DNA from 4 places in the Streptomyces sp. NBC_01717 genome. Region 2 is predicted to be linked to each of the others. Evidence: riboswitches for the same ligand, from Rfam matches in the RefSeq annotation. Region 2 holds a riboswitch; each other region holds the start of a gene.
The links. A riboswitch is a leader RNA that binds a small molecule or an ion and turns the genes downstream of it on or off. The one in region 2 is predicted to bind cyclic di-AMP.
Positions count from the first base shown of each region.

Region 1 (3,221 bases), 2.2 Mb from region 2:
GCGGGCGCTGTCCGAAGGCACGGACAAGCACTCCGCGGAGGAGTTCGCAGCCGAGCTGGAGCGCTGCGGGGCCACCCTCGACGCGCACGCCGACCACCCCGGCGTCCGGGTCTCCCTCGAGGTCCCGGCCTCCCGGCTGGCCAAGGCGCTCGGTCTGGTCGCCGAGGCGCTGCGGGCACCCGCGTTCTCCGACAGCGAGATCGAGCGGCTGGTACGCAACCGGCTCGACGAGATCCCGCACGAGCAGGCCAACCCGGCCCGCCGCGCCGCCAAGCAGCTCTCCAAGGAGCTCTTCCCGGCCACCGCGCGGATGTCGCGCCCGCGCCAGGGCACCGAGGAGACGGTGGAGCGGATCGACTCCGCGGCCGTCCGCAGCTTCTACGAGGCCCATGTCCGGCCCTCCACCGCGACCGCCGTGGTCGTCGGTGACCTCACGGGCATCGACCTGGAGGCGTTGCTCGCCGACACCGTCGGCGACTGGGCCGGGAACAGTGCCGAGTCCCGGCCGGTCCCGCCGATCACCGCCGACGACACCGGCCGGGTGGTCATCGTCGACCGTCCCGGAGCCGTGCAGACCCAGCTGCTGATCGGCCGTATCGGCGCCGACCGGCACGACAGCGTCTGGCCGGCCCAGGTCCTCGGCACGTACTGCCTGGGCGGCACGCTCACCTCCCGGCTGGACCGGGTGCTGCGTGAGGAGAAGGGCTACACCTACGGCGTGCGGGCCTTCGCGCAGGTCCTGCGGTCGTCGGCACCGGACTCCGCCTCCGGGGCGACGGGCGCCGCGATGCTGGCCATCAGCGGTTCGGTGGACACGGAGTCCACCGGACCGGCGCTCGGCGACCTGTGGACGGTCCTGCGGACGCTGGCGGCCGAGGGCCTGACCGACGCCGAGCGCGAGACGGCCGTGCAGAACCTCGTGGGCGTCGCCCCGCTGAAGTTCGAGACGGCGGCCTCGGTCGCGGGCACGCTCGCCGACCAAGTCGAGCAGCACCTCCCGGACGACTACCAGGCGCAGCTTTACGCCCGCCTCGCCGAGACCGGCACCGTCGAGGCGACCGCGGCGGTGGTCAGCGCCTTCCCGGTGGACCGTCTGGTCACGATCCTCGTCGGCGACGCCGCCCAGATCGAGGAGCCGGTCCGGGCGCTGGGCATCGGAGAGGTGTCGGTCGTCACCGGCTGACGTATCAGATCACCGCATATCGGTACAGAGGGAGACCCCGCGAGTCACTTCTCGCCGGGGTCTCCCCTTTTGTCCTATTTGCCGGATAACCGACCATGTGCCCTGTGGGATGCGCTACAAAGCGCCCTGTCCGTTTGGTGAATGAAAGTCCCCCCGCTTAGCGTCGGCAGCGCTGTCCGACCCGTATGCCGCATCCGCGGCGCCGGGCAGCTATCGCCGAGTCCCCGTCAGGCGCGAGCCTGGGGAGCCGGGGACCCACGCAGTCCCTGGGGTGAATCGGATGCCTGCGCGCCTCTTGTGGGGCCCGCGGATCCGTAGGAGACCTTCCTGCTCCGAACCCGTCAGCTAACCCGGTAGGCGAGAAGGAAGGAAAGGACCAGCCACCTCATGGCGTTCACCCGCCCCACCGGGAAGCACCGTGCCCCGAACCGTCTGACGCGCAAGAGCGCGCAGATAGCCGGCATCGCAGCTCTGGCCACCACCGGCGTCATCGGTGGGCTGGCCTCTCCGGCGGTCGCCGCCGACACCGAAGCCCCCTCCGTCAGCGAGACCGGCCTGAACCAGGTCATCGCCATCGAGGGCACCCTCGCCGACCAGGTGGCCACCCAGGCCGACGTGCAGAAGCGCCAGGCCGAGGTCGCCGCCAAGGCGAAGGCGGCCGCCAAGGCCAAGGCCGCTGCCAAGGCGAAGGCCGAAGCGAACGCCAAGGCGGCAGCCAAGGCCAAGGCCGAAGCCCGCGCCAAGGCGGCCCGCGACGTGAAGGCGCGCGCCGCCCGTTCCGCCGAGCGCACCCGCCTCGGTGCCTTCCAGCTCCCGGTCGCCGGTTCGTACGTCACCACCGGCTACAAGTCCAGCGGCTCCCTCTGGTCCTCCGGCCGCCACTCGGGCATCGACTTCCACGCCGCCTCCGGCAGCTCCGTCGTCGCCGTCGGCGCCGGCACGGTCGTCGAGGCCGGCTGGGGCGGCGCGTACGGCAACAACATCGTGCTCCGGATGACGGACGGCACGTACACCCAGTACGGCCACCTCTCGTCGATCGGCGTGTCTGTCGGCCAGAGCGTCGGCGCGGGTCAGCGGATCGGTTTCTCAGGCTCGACCGGCAACTCCACCGGACCGCACCTCCACTTCGAGGCCCGGACCACGCCGTCGTACGGCTCCGACATGGACCCCGTCGCGTACCTGCGCGCCCACGGCGTCAACGTCTGACCGACGCGGCATCCCCGAAGGCCCCGGCTCCCGCCGGGGCCTTCGGCGTACCCGGAGCGGCCCCCGCCGGAGGCGCTTGCCGAACCGTCTTCGGACCAAAAGATATTCATGGATTTCGACCCGGCGTCGGAAATGCAGCCGCATTGCAATAGAGTCACAGAACAGGCGTCGATCGGCCGCGTTTCGCGGGGATTAAGGCGGAGGTTCGGACATGCGCATTCCGGCGCATTCGGTATGCACGGCAATCCGTGACGACATCGTCTCCGGTGTCTTCGAACGCGGCAGCAGACTCACCGAGGAACTGCTCGCACGCCGTTACGGGGTGTCCCGTGTCCCGGTACGCGAAGCGCTGCGCACCCTGGAGTCCGAGGGTTTCGTGGTCACCCGCCGGCACGCCGGCGCCTGTGTCGCCGAGCCCACCGAGCAGGAGGCCGCCGACCTGCTGGAGGTCCGGATGCTGCTGGAGCCACTGGGTGCGGCCCGCGCCGCGCAGCGCCGCACCGAGGCACACCTCAAAGTCCTCCGCGGCCTGGTCAGGCTCGGTCAGGAGCGGGCCAGGCGGGGCGAGGGCGAGGATCTGCGCTCGCTGGGCGGCTGGTTCCACGAGACGCTCGCCCAGGCCTCCGGCAGTCCCGGACTCATCGCGCTGCTCACTCAGCTCCGGCACAAGATCGCCTGGATGTACGCGGTCGAGCAGCCGGCCCGCCCCACCGATTCCTGGGCCGAGCACGGGGCCATCGTGGACGCCGTCGCGCGCGGTGACGCGGAACGGGCCAGGGTGCTGGCCGCGCAGCACGCCGAGCGCGCCACCGCCGCGCACCGGCTGCGGCGC
Region 1 covers NZ_CP109178.1:2,768,949-2,772,169, reverse strand. Annotated here, with positions in the region: gene OHB49_RS12590 (M16 family metallopeptidase) at 1-1,183, shown strand, start outside; cyclic di-AMP (ydaO/yuaA leader) riboswitch at 1,388-1,557, shown strand; gene OHB49_RS12585 (M23 family metallopeptidase) at 1,571-2,389, shown strand; gene OHB49_RS12580 (GntR family transcriptional regulator) at 2,601-3,221, shown strand, end outside.
Region 1: linked by a shared signal. The riboswitch ahead of OHB49_RS12585 (M23 family metallopeptidase) and the one ahead of OHB49_RS22720 (M23 family metallopeptidase) in region 2 are both predicted to bind cyclic di-AMP.

Region 2 (3,221 bases):
GATCACGGTCTCGGGCCTCGCCGTCGTCATCAACCAGGTCGTACGCCGCGGCAACGAGCAGCTGGCTTCGGCGCGGGTCATCGCGGAGACCGCCATGCGGGCCGTGCTGCCGACGCCGTCCGAGCGGATCGGGGGACTCCATGTCGCCGCGCGGTACGAGGCTGCCCAGGCGGACGAATTCGTCGGTGGTGACCTGTTCGCCGTGGCGGAGAGCTCGTACGGAGTACGGCTCGTGGTCGGGGACGTGCGGGGCAAGGGGCTCGAAGCGGTCGGGACGGTGGCGGTGGTCATCGGCGCGTTCCGGGAGGCCGCCGAGCAGGAGGATTCGCTGGAGGGCGTGGCGCGGAGGCTGGAGCGGGCGCTGGCGCGGGAGGGGGCGAGGCAGGGCGGGATCGATCCGGTCGAGGGGTTCGTCACCGCCGTGCTCGCCGAGATTCCGCCTGGTGCGGCCGAGGTGCGGATCGTCAACCGCGGCCACCCCGAGCCGCTGCTGCTCCACCCCGACGGTTCGCTGGAGGTGTTGTTCCCGACGGTGCCCGCGCTGCCGCTCGGCATGGACCTGGGGGTGTGGACGGACCGGGCCGACGTATGGGAGCTGGCCACCGGGATGACGCTGCTCGCGTACACGGACGGACTCTCCGAGGCGCGCGACGCCCAAGGGGTCTTCTACGATCCGGCGGCCCGGCTGCGCGGGCGGATCTTTCCCGGGCCCGAGGAGCTGCTGTCCGCGCTGGCCGACGACGTACGGCTGCACACCGGCGGCAGATCCACCGACGACATGGCGCTGCTCGCGGTCGCACGTCCCGCGCAGGGGCAGCCGAAGCGGCGCAGAACTGTGAAGATCGTGGGCCGGGATGCGAGTGAGGAAGGGCTGAGTCGGTGAAGGGGCTTCGCAGGGCGATGCCACCGTGCGTAATCGAAAGGCCTCGCTCCGCATAACATTTGACGCAACGTCAGAAACCGGGTAGTGGCTGAGTGGCGATCAACTCGCCCGTTTCCGCCCGATTGTGTCCCGTAAAGTCCAGGCCAAGGGCGTTAACGATCAGTGGGAACGGCTTGGAATCGGACCCGTCCGTCTATTAACGTTCGATAACGCAGCGCGGTTGTCCCAGCCGTCGTCAGTGGCGGCACCGTGCGCGAGCGCCGAATTCCGTAAGGGAACCGGGGAACCACCTACATGGGGTGAATCGGACACCTGTGTCTCGTGAGAGGCAGAGGGATCCGTAGGAGACCTTCCTGCTCCGAACCCGTCAGCTAACCCGGTAGGCGAGAAGGAAGGAAAGGAGTGCGCCCCCGTGGCGTCCAACAAGCCTGCCCCCGAAGCCCCCTCCCGGTTCGGCTCCGACTTCACGACCGAGTACGGAACCGAGCAGAGAACCGATTTCGGCGCCGAGTTCACCACTGAATTCGCGACCGACGGTTTCGGTGAGACCGACCGGGCGTGGGAGGAATGGAACCCCACCGAGGAGTCCGTCCGCCCCGTGCGCGGCAGGCACCGCGTCGTCAAGCAGCGCAACGGGCTCGCCCGCAGCTCCACGGTGCTCGGAGTCGGCGTCATCGCGGCCGTGGGCGCGGGTGGCATGGCCACCGCGCAGAGCAAGCCGCCGGTCTCCATCTCCCTTCCCGACTCTCTCGCGGACAACCTCCCCGACGCCAAGTCCCTTCCCGGCGTGGGCGCCCTGTTCTCCGACGAGTCCGCCACCGACCAGGCGAAGTCCGCGGCTGCCACCGCCCCGCTCACCAGTGCCGGCATCACCACCGCCGAGGCCGAGCAGGGCACCACCGACGCCGGTGAGGCGCTGCGAGCCCGCATCCTCCAGCAGGCCGAGCAGCAGCAGAACGCCGCCGAAGCGGAGATCAAGGCCGCCGAGGAGAAGGCCGCCGCGGAGAAGGCCGCCGCCGAGGCCAAGGCGAAGCAGGACGTCGCAGAGGCCAAGGCCGCCGCCGAGAAGAAGAAGGCGGAGGAAGCGGCGAAGGCGAAGGCCGAGGCCGCACGGCTTGCCAAGCTCGCCGCCTCCTACGCCATCCCCACCTCCTCGTACACGATCACCTCGACCTTCGGTGAAGCCGGTTCGATGTGGTCCTCCGGTTACCACACCGGCCTCGACTTCGCGGCGCCGACCGGCACCCCGATCAAGGCCGTCCACAGCGCCACCGTCAAGTCGGCGGGCTGGTCCGGTTCGTACGGCTACCGCACGGTCCTGGAGCTCGAGGACGGTACGGAGCTGTGGTTCTGCCACCAGTCGTCGATCGACGTCAGCGTCGGCCAGAAGGTCACCACGGGTGACACCATCGGCCGTGTCGGAGCCACCGGCAACGTGACCGGACCCCACCTCCACCTGGAGGTCCACACCCCGGACGGCACCGGCATCGACCCGATGACCTGGCTGCGCGACAAGGGCCTCACCGTCTGAGCCCGCGCCGGTTCTCCGGCCCCGCGAACCCGGCAGTCCTGACGCTCCCCCCCGACGTCAGGGCTGCCGGTCTGCTGTCCCCGGTCCTTGCGACGCCGGTGCCGACGCCCGTGCGGATGCCCGTGCGGATCCCCTTTCATCCCCCGGTACGGAATAGCGGCCGCGGCGGAGTCCGTTGATCCATTCATGACTTCTCTTCGTAAGCTCGGCTCTTCCGACCTCCAGGTCTTCCCGCTCGCGCTCGGTGGCAACGTCTTCGGCTGGACCGCCGACGAGGCGCAGTCGTTCGCCGTACTCGACGCGTACGTCGCGGCGGGTGGCAACTTCCTGGACACCGCCGACGCGTACTCCGCGTGGATCCCCGGCAACGAGGGCGGCGAGTCGGAGACGGTCATCGGCAAGTGGCTCGCCGCACGCTCCAACCGCTCCGACATCGTCGTCGCCACCAAGGTCGGCGCCCACCCCGCGTACAAGGGGCTCTCCGCCGCCACCATCAAGGCCGCGGCCGAGGAGTCGCTGCGCCGGCTGGGCACCGACCACATCGACCTCTACTACACGCACTTCGACGACGAGACCGTCCCGGTCGAGGAGATCATCACCGCCCTCGACCAGCTGGTGAAGGACGGCAAGGTGCGCGAGATCGCCGCCTCCAACATCAGCCCGGAGCGGCTCCAGGCGTCTCTGGACTTCTCCGAGCGCGAGGGGCTCGCACGTTACGTCGCCCTGCAGCCGCACTACAACCTCGTCTCCCGCGACACGTACGAGGGCGAGCTCCAGGAGACGGCCGCCCGCGCCGGGCTCGCCGCC
Region 2 covers NZ_CP109178.1:5,012,384-5,015,604, forward strand. Annotated here, with positions in the region: gene OHB49_RS22715 (PP2C family protein-serine/threonine phosphatase) at 1-883, shown strand, start outside; cyclic di-AMP (ydaO/yuaA leader) riboswitch at 1,132-1,284, shown strand; gene OHB49_RS22720 (M23 family metallopeptidase) at 1,296-2,414, shown strand; gene OHB49_RS22725 (aldo/keto reductase) at 2,601-3,221, shown strand, end outside.

Region 3 (3,221 bases), 3.4 Mb from region 2:
CACCAGTTCCTGCCCTGGGTCGCGCTCGACGCGGACGGAGCGGCCACCGAGGTGGACGGCGAGGTGTACGGCTGCGCGCTCGCCTGGTCCGGCTCGTGGCGGATCGCCGTGCAGCAGCTTCCCGACGGGCTCGTACAGATCACCGGCGGGGCCGGCTACGACGACTCGGGGCTGCTGCGGCTCGCACCGGGGGAGACGTACACCACACCGGTGTTCGCGGGACTCTGGAGCGCCGAAGGGTTCGGCGGGGCGAGCAGGGCCTGGCACGCCTGGCAGCTGGCCCACGTCGTTCCGGACGCCGAAAGCCTGCGGCCGGTGCTCTACAACTCCTGGGAGGCCACCGGCTTCGACATCGCGGAGGACCAGCAGCGCGCCCTGGCCGTGCGCGCCGCAGCGATGGGTGTCGAACTGTTCGTGGTGGACGACGCGTGGTTCGGGCAGCGCACCAGCGACCGGGCGGGACTCGGCGACTGGACCCCGAACCCCGAGCGCTTCCCCGGCGGGCTGAAGCCGCTCGCCGACGAAGTGCACGCGCTCGGTATGCAGTTCGGTATCTGGGTCGAACCGGAGATGGTGAACGCCGACAGCGACCTGTACCGCGCGCACCCTGACTGGGTGCAGCACTTTCCCGGGCGGACCCGCACGGAGTTCCGAAATCAGCTGGTGCTGAATCTGGCCCGGACCGATGTACAGAACTATCTGTGGGAACAGCTCGACTCACTGCTCTCCGGCGCCCCGATCGACTATGTGAAATGGGACTTCAACCGCTGCTTCACCGATGCGGGCTGGCCGGGCGAGGAGTATCCGCAGAAGCTCTGGATCGAGCATGTGGATGCGCTGTACGCGCTGATCGACCGGCTGCGGGCGGCGCACCCCGGTGTCGCCTTCGAATCCTGCTCGGGCGGCGGCGGCAGGATCGATCTGGGCATCCTCGCCCGTACCGACCAGGTGTGGACCTCCGACAACACCGACCCGCTGGACCGGCTCGCCATCCAGGAGGGCTTCGGGCAGATCCATCCGGCTCGAGTGATGGCCGCCTGGGTCACCGACAGCCCGAATGCCCAGCTCAACAGCAGGGTGAGCTCGCTGCGCTTCCGCTTCGTGAGCGCGATGGCCGGGGTGCTCGGGGTCGGCGGAGACCTCACCGAGTGGAGCGACGAGGAGCTGGCCGAGGCCCGCGGCTGGGTGGACCTGTACAAGGAGATCCGTCCGGTGGTGCAGCACGGTGCGCTGTACCGGCTGCGTGCGCCGCGCGGCGGGCTCAGCGCCGTGCAGTACACGCACGGTGACGAGACCGTGGTGCTCATGTGGTTGGAGGCACAGAGGTACGGGGAGCTGCCGCCGGTCCTGCGGCTGCGGGGGCTCGACCCCACGGCGACCTACACCTGCTTGGACACCGGGGTCGCCCACCACGGTTCCGTGCTGCTGCATCAGGGACTGCACAGCGGCCTGCGGGGGGACCTGGACGCGAAGGTGCTGAGGCTCCGACGCGGATGATGTTCATGACATGTCCGTATTGAGGCATTTAGTAGAACATGCCCTGATTATGCGGGAGATGAGGGGTCTCTCGTGAGCGGGATCATATCCGTGACGGTGTGTGGTGGCGCGGCGGCCGGGTAATCCGTACACCGCGCGGAAAGCCAAGATCCTTAATCCACGGAGTGTGACCGGAATTCCGCGTCGAATTCCCGGCGCGGATTCCGGCACGCAACCGATGGCTTGTTCTGCTCGTCCTCACTCGTTTACGGTCACCGTCAATCCGGACGGACCGCCTAATCCTGCCGCCGACCGGAATTCACACCCACTCATCGTGTGGCAGGAGCGGGGGAACCAGGTAAGCCGCCGACCGGAGAAATCCGGCCGGCTCGGGGTGAAGTCGCACTTCCTGCGACCGGGCATCTCCAGCCCGAACCCGACAGCTCACCTCGTAGGCGCCGGAGAGGAAATTCTTCATGCCCATATCGGGTAAGCATCGTCGTCCGAAGTCCAGCACCATCGCTCGTGGCGTTGCCGCCGCCGGCGCCGGCGGGGCCGTCATCGCCCTCCCGCTGCTCGGTGCCACCGGTGCCCACGCCGCGGAGCAGGCCGCCCCCGTCGCGCACTCCGCCGCCGCCACGCACGCCGCGTCGGCCGCCCCGGTCGCGAACAAGCAGGCCGAGACCCGGACGTACTCCGTCGTCGCCGGCGACTACCTGGCGAAGATCGCCTCCGACAACAAGGTCGAGGGTGGCTGGGAGAAGCTGTACCAGGACAACCGTGAGGTCATCGGCGGCAACCCGAGCCTGATCCACCCGGGCATGAAGCTGACCCTCGGCGGCTCCGCCGCGGCCACCGGCACCACGCAGGCCGCCCCGGCCCCGTCGAAGGCTCCGGTGGCCACCAAGCCCGCGCCCGCCCAGAGCAGCAGCTCCGGCTACGTCGCCCCGGTCCCGGGCAAGCACACCACCAACTACCGTGCCTCCGGTGCCAACTGGTCCAGTGGCAGCCACACCGGCATCGACTTCCCGGTCGCCACCGGCACCAGCGTGAAGGCGATCACCTCCGGCACCGTCGTCACCGCCGGCTGGGGTGGCGCGTACGGAAACGAGGTCGTCGTCAAGCACGCCGACGGCCACTACTCGCAGTACGGCCACCTGTCCGCGCTCTCCGTCTCGGTGGGTCAGACCCTCTCGACCGGCCAGCAGATCGGCCTCTCCGGTGCCACCGGCAACGTCACCGGCCCGCACCTCCACTTCGAGGTCCGCACCGGCCCCGCGTACGGCTCGGACATCGACCCGGTCGCCTTCCTGGCTTCGCACGGAATCTCCGTCTGATCGGATCCGATCAGGCCTGATCCGAACGGCTTGTTGATGGGGCGGTGCGCGGCGGCGCACCGCCCCATCACTTATTCCCTCTTTACCAAAACCTGACCGGGTGGTCTATCTCACCTCCCGTCAACCCCTTATTACGGTCGCGTAGGTCACATTCAGCAGTGCAGGATGTGCCCTTGTGGCAGACGATTCGAGAAAAAATCAACGTGGCGTCAACAACCGGCATGGCGCCATCGGGTCGTACGCAGCGATTGGCGACAGCTTCACCGAGGGGGTCGGAGACCCCGGCCCGGACGGAACCTTCGTCGGCTGGGCGGACCGATTCGCCGTACTCCTCGCGGACCAGCTCCCCGACCCCGACGCAGCGACGAACAGCGATGGTTCCGCCGGTTCGGCTCACGGGAACTTCCG
Region 3 covers NZ_CP109178.1:1,595,782-1,599,002, reverse strand. Annotated here, with positions in the region: gene OHB49_RS07405 (alpha-galactosidase) at 1-1,497, shown strand, start outside; cyclic di-AMP (ydaO/yuaA leader) riboswitch at 1,789-1,949, shown strand; gene OHB49_RS07400 (M23 family metallopeptidase) at 1,953-2,813, shown strand; gene OHB49_RS07395 (SGNH/GDSL hydrolase family protein) at 2,989-3,221, shown strand, end outside.
Region 3: linked by a shared signal. The riboswitch ahead of OHB49_RS07400 (M23 family metallopeptidase) and the one ahead of OHB49_RS22720 (M23 family metallopeptidase) in region 2 are both predicted to bind cyclic di-AMP.

Region 4 (3,221 bases), 2.8 Mb from region 2:
GCCGCCCGTTACGTACTGCCCGAGTTCACCGAGCGCACGACCGACGGGACCCGCACCCTCGACCCGTACTCGAAGCTGCTCGCCGAACGGATCGTCTTCCTCGGCACCCCGGTCGACGACACCGCCGCCACCGACCTGATCGCGCAGTTCATGTACCTGGAACACGCGGCACCCGACCGCCCCATCTCCCTCTACATCAACTCCCCCGGCGGCTCGTTCGACGCCATGGCAGCGATCTACGACACGATGGAGTACCTCACCTGCGAGATGGAGACCTTCTGCCTCGGACAGGCCGGTTCCAGCGCGGCCCTGCTGCTCGCCGCGGGTGCCCCCGGCCGGCGGCACGCCCTCCCCGGGGCCAGGGTCGTCGTGCAGCAGCCCGCGCTTCCCGAGCCGCTGCAGGGCCAGCCGTCCGATCTCGAGATCGAGGCACGGGAACTGATCCGCGTCCGTGAGCAGCTCACCCTCCTGCTGGCCCGTCACACCGGCCGAGCTGCCGAGCGGATCGCCGCGGACATCGAGCGCGATCTCATCCTCGACGCCCCGGGCGCCAAGGCGTACGGCCTGGTGGACCACGTACTGGAGAACCGCAAGACCTCGCTCCCGCCGAACGGTGCGAGGTGAACACCCGATGCAGCCACCGGAGTTCCCGCCGTTGCCCGCACTGACGCGCGCCGAGGGCGAGTTCATCGACTGTTACCTGGAAGTGCTCGACCAGTTGGGGCGGATCAACCCCGCCCACGGCAGCGACACCTACGGCGCGCTGCGCGCGGCGCAGGCACTCGCCTCTCGGGCCGTCGGCCTGCGGAACGCACTCGCGTTGATGCACGAGCGCGGTGAAGGGCAGATCCACGCCGCCACCTTGGCGCGGGCGCTCCGCGTGTTGGACGGGGAGCGGCGGGCCCGGCGGGTCACCGTGCCCCCTGCCCAGACGAGTTGATCAACTCCCTTCCGCGACACGCCCGGCGGCCTGATCAAAATTCCTCGCTCGTTCGGCGTAGGAGATCCCCCGCGCGAGGGATTATTCAACTTGCGCCTCCGGCGTGACCGGTGAACGGACTCTGCTCTTCCGCCGCTGGTACGGGACCGGTCGGGGCGATCCGCCGGGTTCACAGAACTACCGTACCCACCCGTACGGATCAATCACGACTAATCTTCCATATCGCTACCAATCCTAGGAAATCCGGCACTCGGTGAGTCAAGATCCGTGGGACGACAAGCCCCCGCCACCGCGGCGGGGCGGTCCGGGTGGACGCCGAGTCCTGCCGCCGCCCGGATGCCTGGTCGACAGAAGTGGATCGGCAGGAGTGGAGGACCCGAGCACAACGGGTCGACCGGACATCCGGTCGACCCTCGGGGTGAAGCCGCCGAATGCGGCCGGGCAACTTCGCCAGCCCGAACCCGACAGGTCATCCTTCACAGGCGGCTGACGAAGGGTTGCGCATGAGTGCGCAGGTTCATGTCCCGTCTCTGCTCACCCGGGCCGGCACCGCCACGGTTCTGACGCTCGCCGCCGTCGGCGGCTCCGTGATCGCCCCCGGCAGTGTGGCCGAAGCCCAGGCCGTGGCTCGTTCGGCGAAGGCGCTCAACATCGCCGCGTCGAAGAAGGGATCGCCGTACCGGTACGGGGCCACGGGTCCCCACCGCTTCGACTGTTCGGGTCTGACGATGTACGCGTTCAAAAGGGTGGGCAAGAAGCTCCCCCGCACCGCCCAGCAGCAGTACAACAAGACCCGGCACATCTCGGCCTCACAGCGGCGCCGCGGCGATCTGGTCTTCTTCCACTGGGGGCCCAGCGTCTTCCACGTGGGGATCTACGCCGGTAGGGGCAGGATCTGGCACTCGCCGAAGACCGGCGCCGTGGTGCGGCTGGAGAAGATCTGGACGAGGAGTGTCTGGTACGGACGGGTCCGCTGACCTCCGCCTCTTCCGCCTTTTGGGCTGCCGGTCACCTCCGCCGGTCAGTGCAGCAGGGGCCCGGTGACCAACGCCAGCCCCAGCGCGGTGAGCGCCGCGCCGCTGCCGCCCTCGATGGCGCGGGCGGCACGCGGCCGGCGCAGCCACCGGCCCAGGCGGTCCACCAGGAGTGCCACGGCCGGGAACCAGATCAGCGCGAGCAGCACGACGACGGTGGCCAGCAGCAGGGTCCGGGGCACGGGCGGCTGCCCGTCCGGAACGAACTGCGGCAGCAGGCTGAGAAAGAGCACGGGCGCCTTCGGATTGAGGGCGTTGGTCAGAAAGCCCTGGCGCAGCGCGCGTCGGGCTCCGGTCACGGAAGGCCGACCGGCCCGCCCCGCGTCCGAGCCCGAGTCCGCGTCCGAGCCCCCGTCCGTGGTCCGGCGCCGTGCCGCGTGCAGGGCGCTGATCCCGAGATAGAGGACGTACGCCCCGCCGAGAATCTGCACGGTACGGAACAGCGCGGGCACGGTGACCAGAACCGCCGCGAGCCCGGCGACGGCCAGCGCGGTGTGGACGAGCAGTCCGCCGGCAACGCCGAGCGCCGTCGCCACCCCGGCCACGCGTGAGGCGAGAGCGTTCCGTACGACCACGGTGAAGTCGGCGCCCGGCAGTGCCACCATCCCGGCGGCGACCCCTATGAAGGCGATCAGTTGTGCATCCATGGGTCCACCATGGACCGCGGTAGCCTTCACCATGTACTTGCAATCTTCTGGGTGGGCCAAAAGGAACGCTTAATGTTCGACCCGACACGCCTTTCGGCACTGGTGGCGGTCGCCGAGGCCGGTTCGATCACGCGCGCCGCCGCCCGGCTCGGCTACACCGCTCCCGCGCTCTCCCAGCAGCTCGCCAAGCTGGAGCGGGAGGCGGGCGCCACGCTGCTGGTCCGCCACCACCGCGGCGCGCGTCTTACGGCCGCGGGCGAGCTGCTGGTCGTACGCGCCCGACGAGTCCTCGACGAGATGGACCAGGCCCGGCACGAACTGACCCGGCTCGCCGGGCTCTCCGGCGGACGCCTCCGGGTCGGCACGTTCACCACCGCGGGCGTCCATCTGCTGCCGCCCGTACTGAGCGCCTTCCGCCGCGCCCACCCCGACGTGGAACTGACCGTCGCGGACTACGAGCCACCTGACGGAATCGCGGCGGTGGCCGCGGGCGAGGTCGATCTCGCGCTGACCCACGCGTACGAGCCGGCGTCCGCGGTGCCGCTGCCGTCCGGCCTCTGCGTCGAACCGCTGCTGGTCGAGGAGCTGCTGCTGATCACG
Region 4 covers NZ_CP109178.1:7,781,722-7,784,942, reverse strand. Annotated here, with positions in the region: gene OHB49_RS35285 (ATP-dependent Clp protease proteolytic subunit) at 1-624, shown strand, start outside; gene OHB49_RS35280 (hypothetical protein) at 632-940, shown strand; cyclic di-AMP (ydaO/yuaA leader) riboswitch at 1,268-1,440, shown strand; gene OHB49_RS35275 (C40 family peptidase) at 1,444-1,917, shown strand; gene OHB49_RS35270 (LysE family translocator) at 1,962-2,621, opposite strand; gene OHB49_RS35265 (LysR family transcriptional regulator) at 2,694-3,221, shown strand, end outside.
Region 4: linked by a shared signal. The riboswitch ahead of OHB49_RS35275 (C40 family peptidase) and the one ahead of OHB49_RS22720 (M23 family metallopeptidase) in region 2 are both predicted to bind cyclic di-AMP.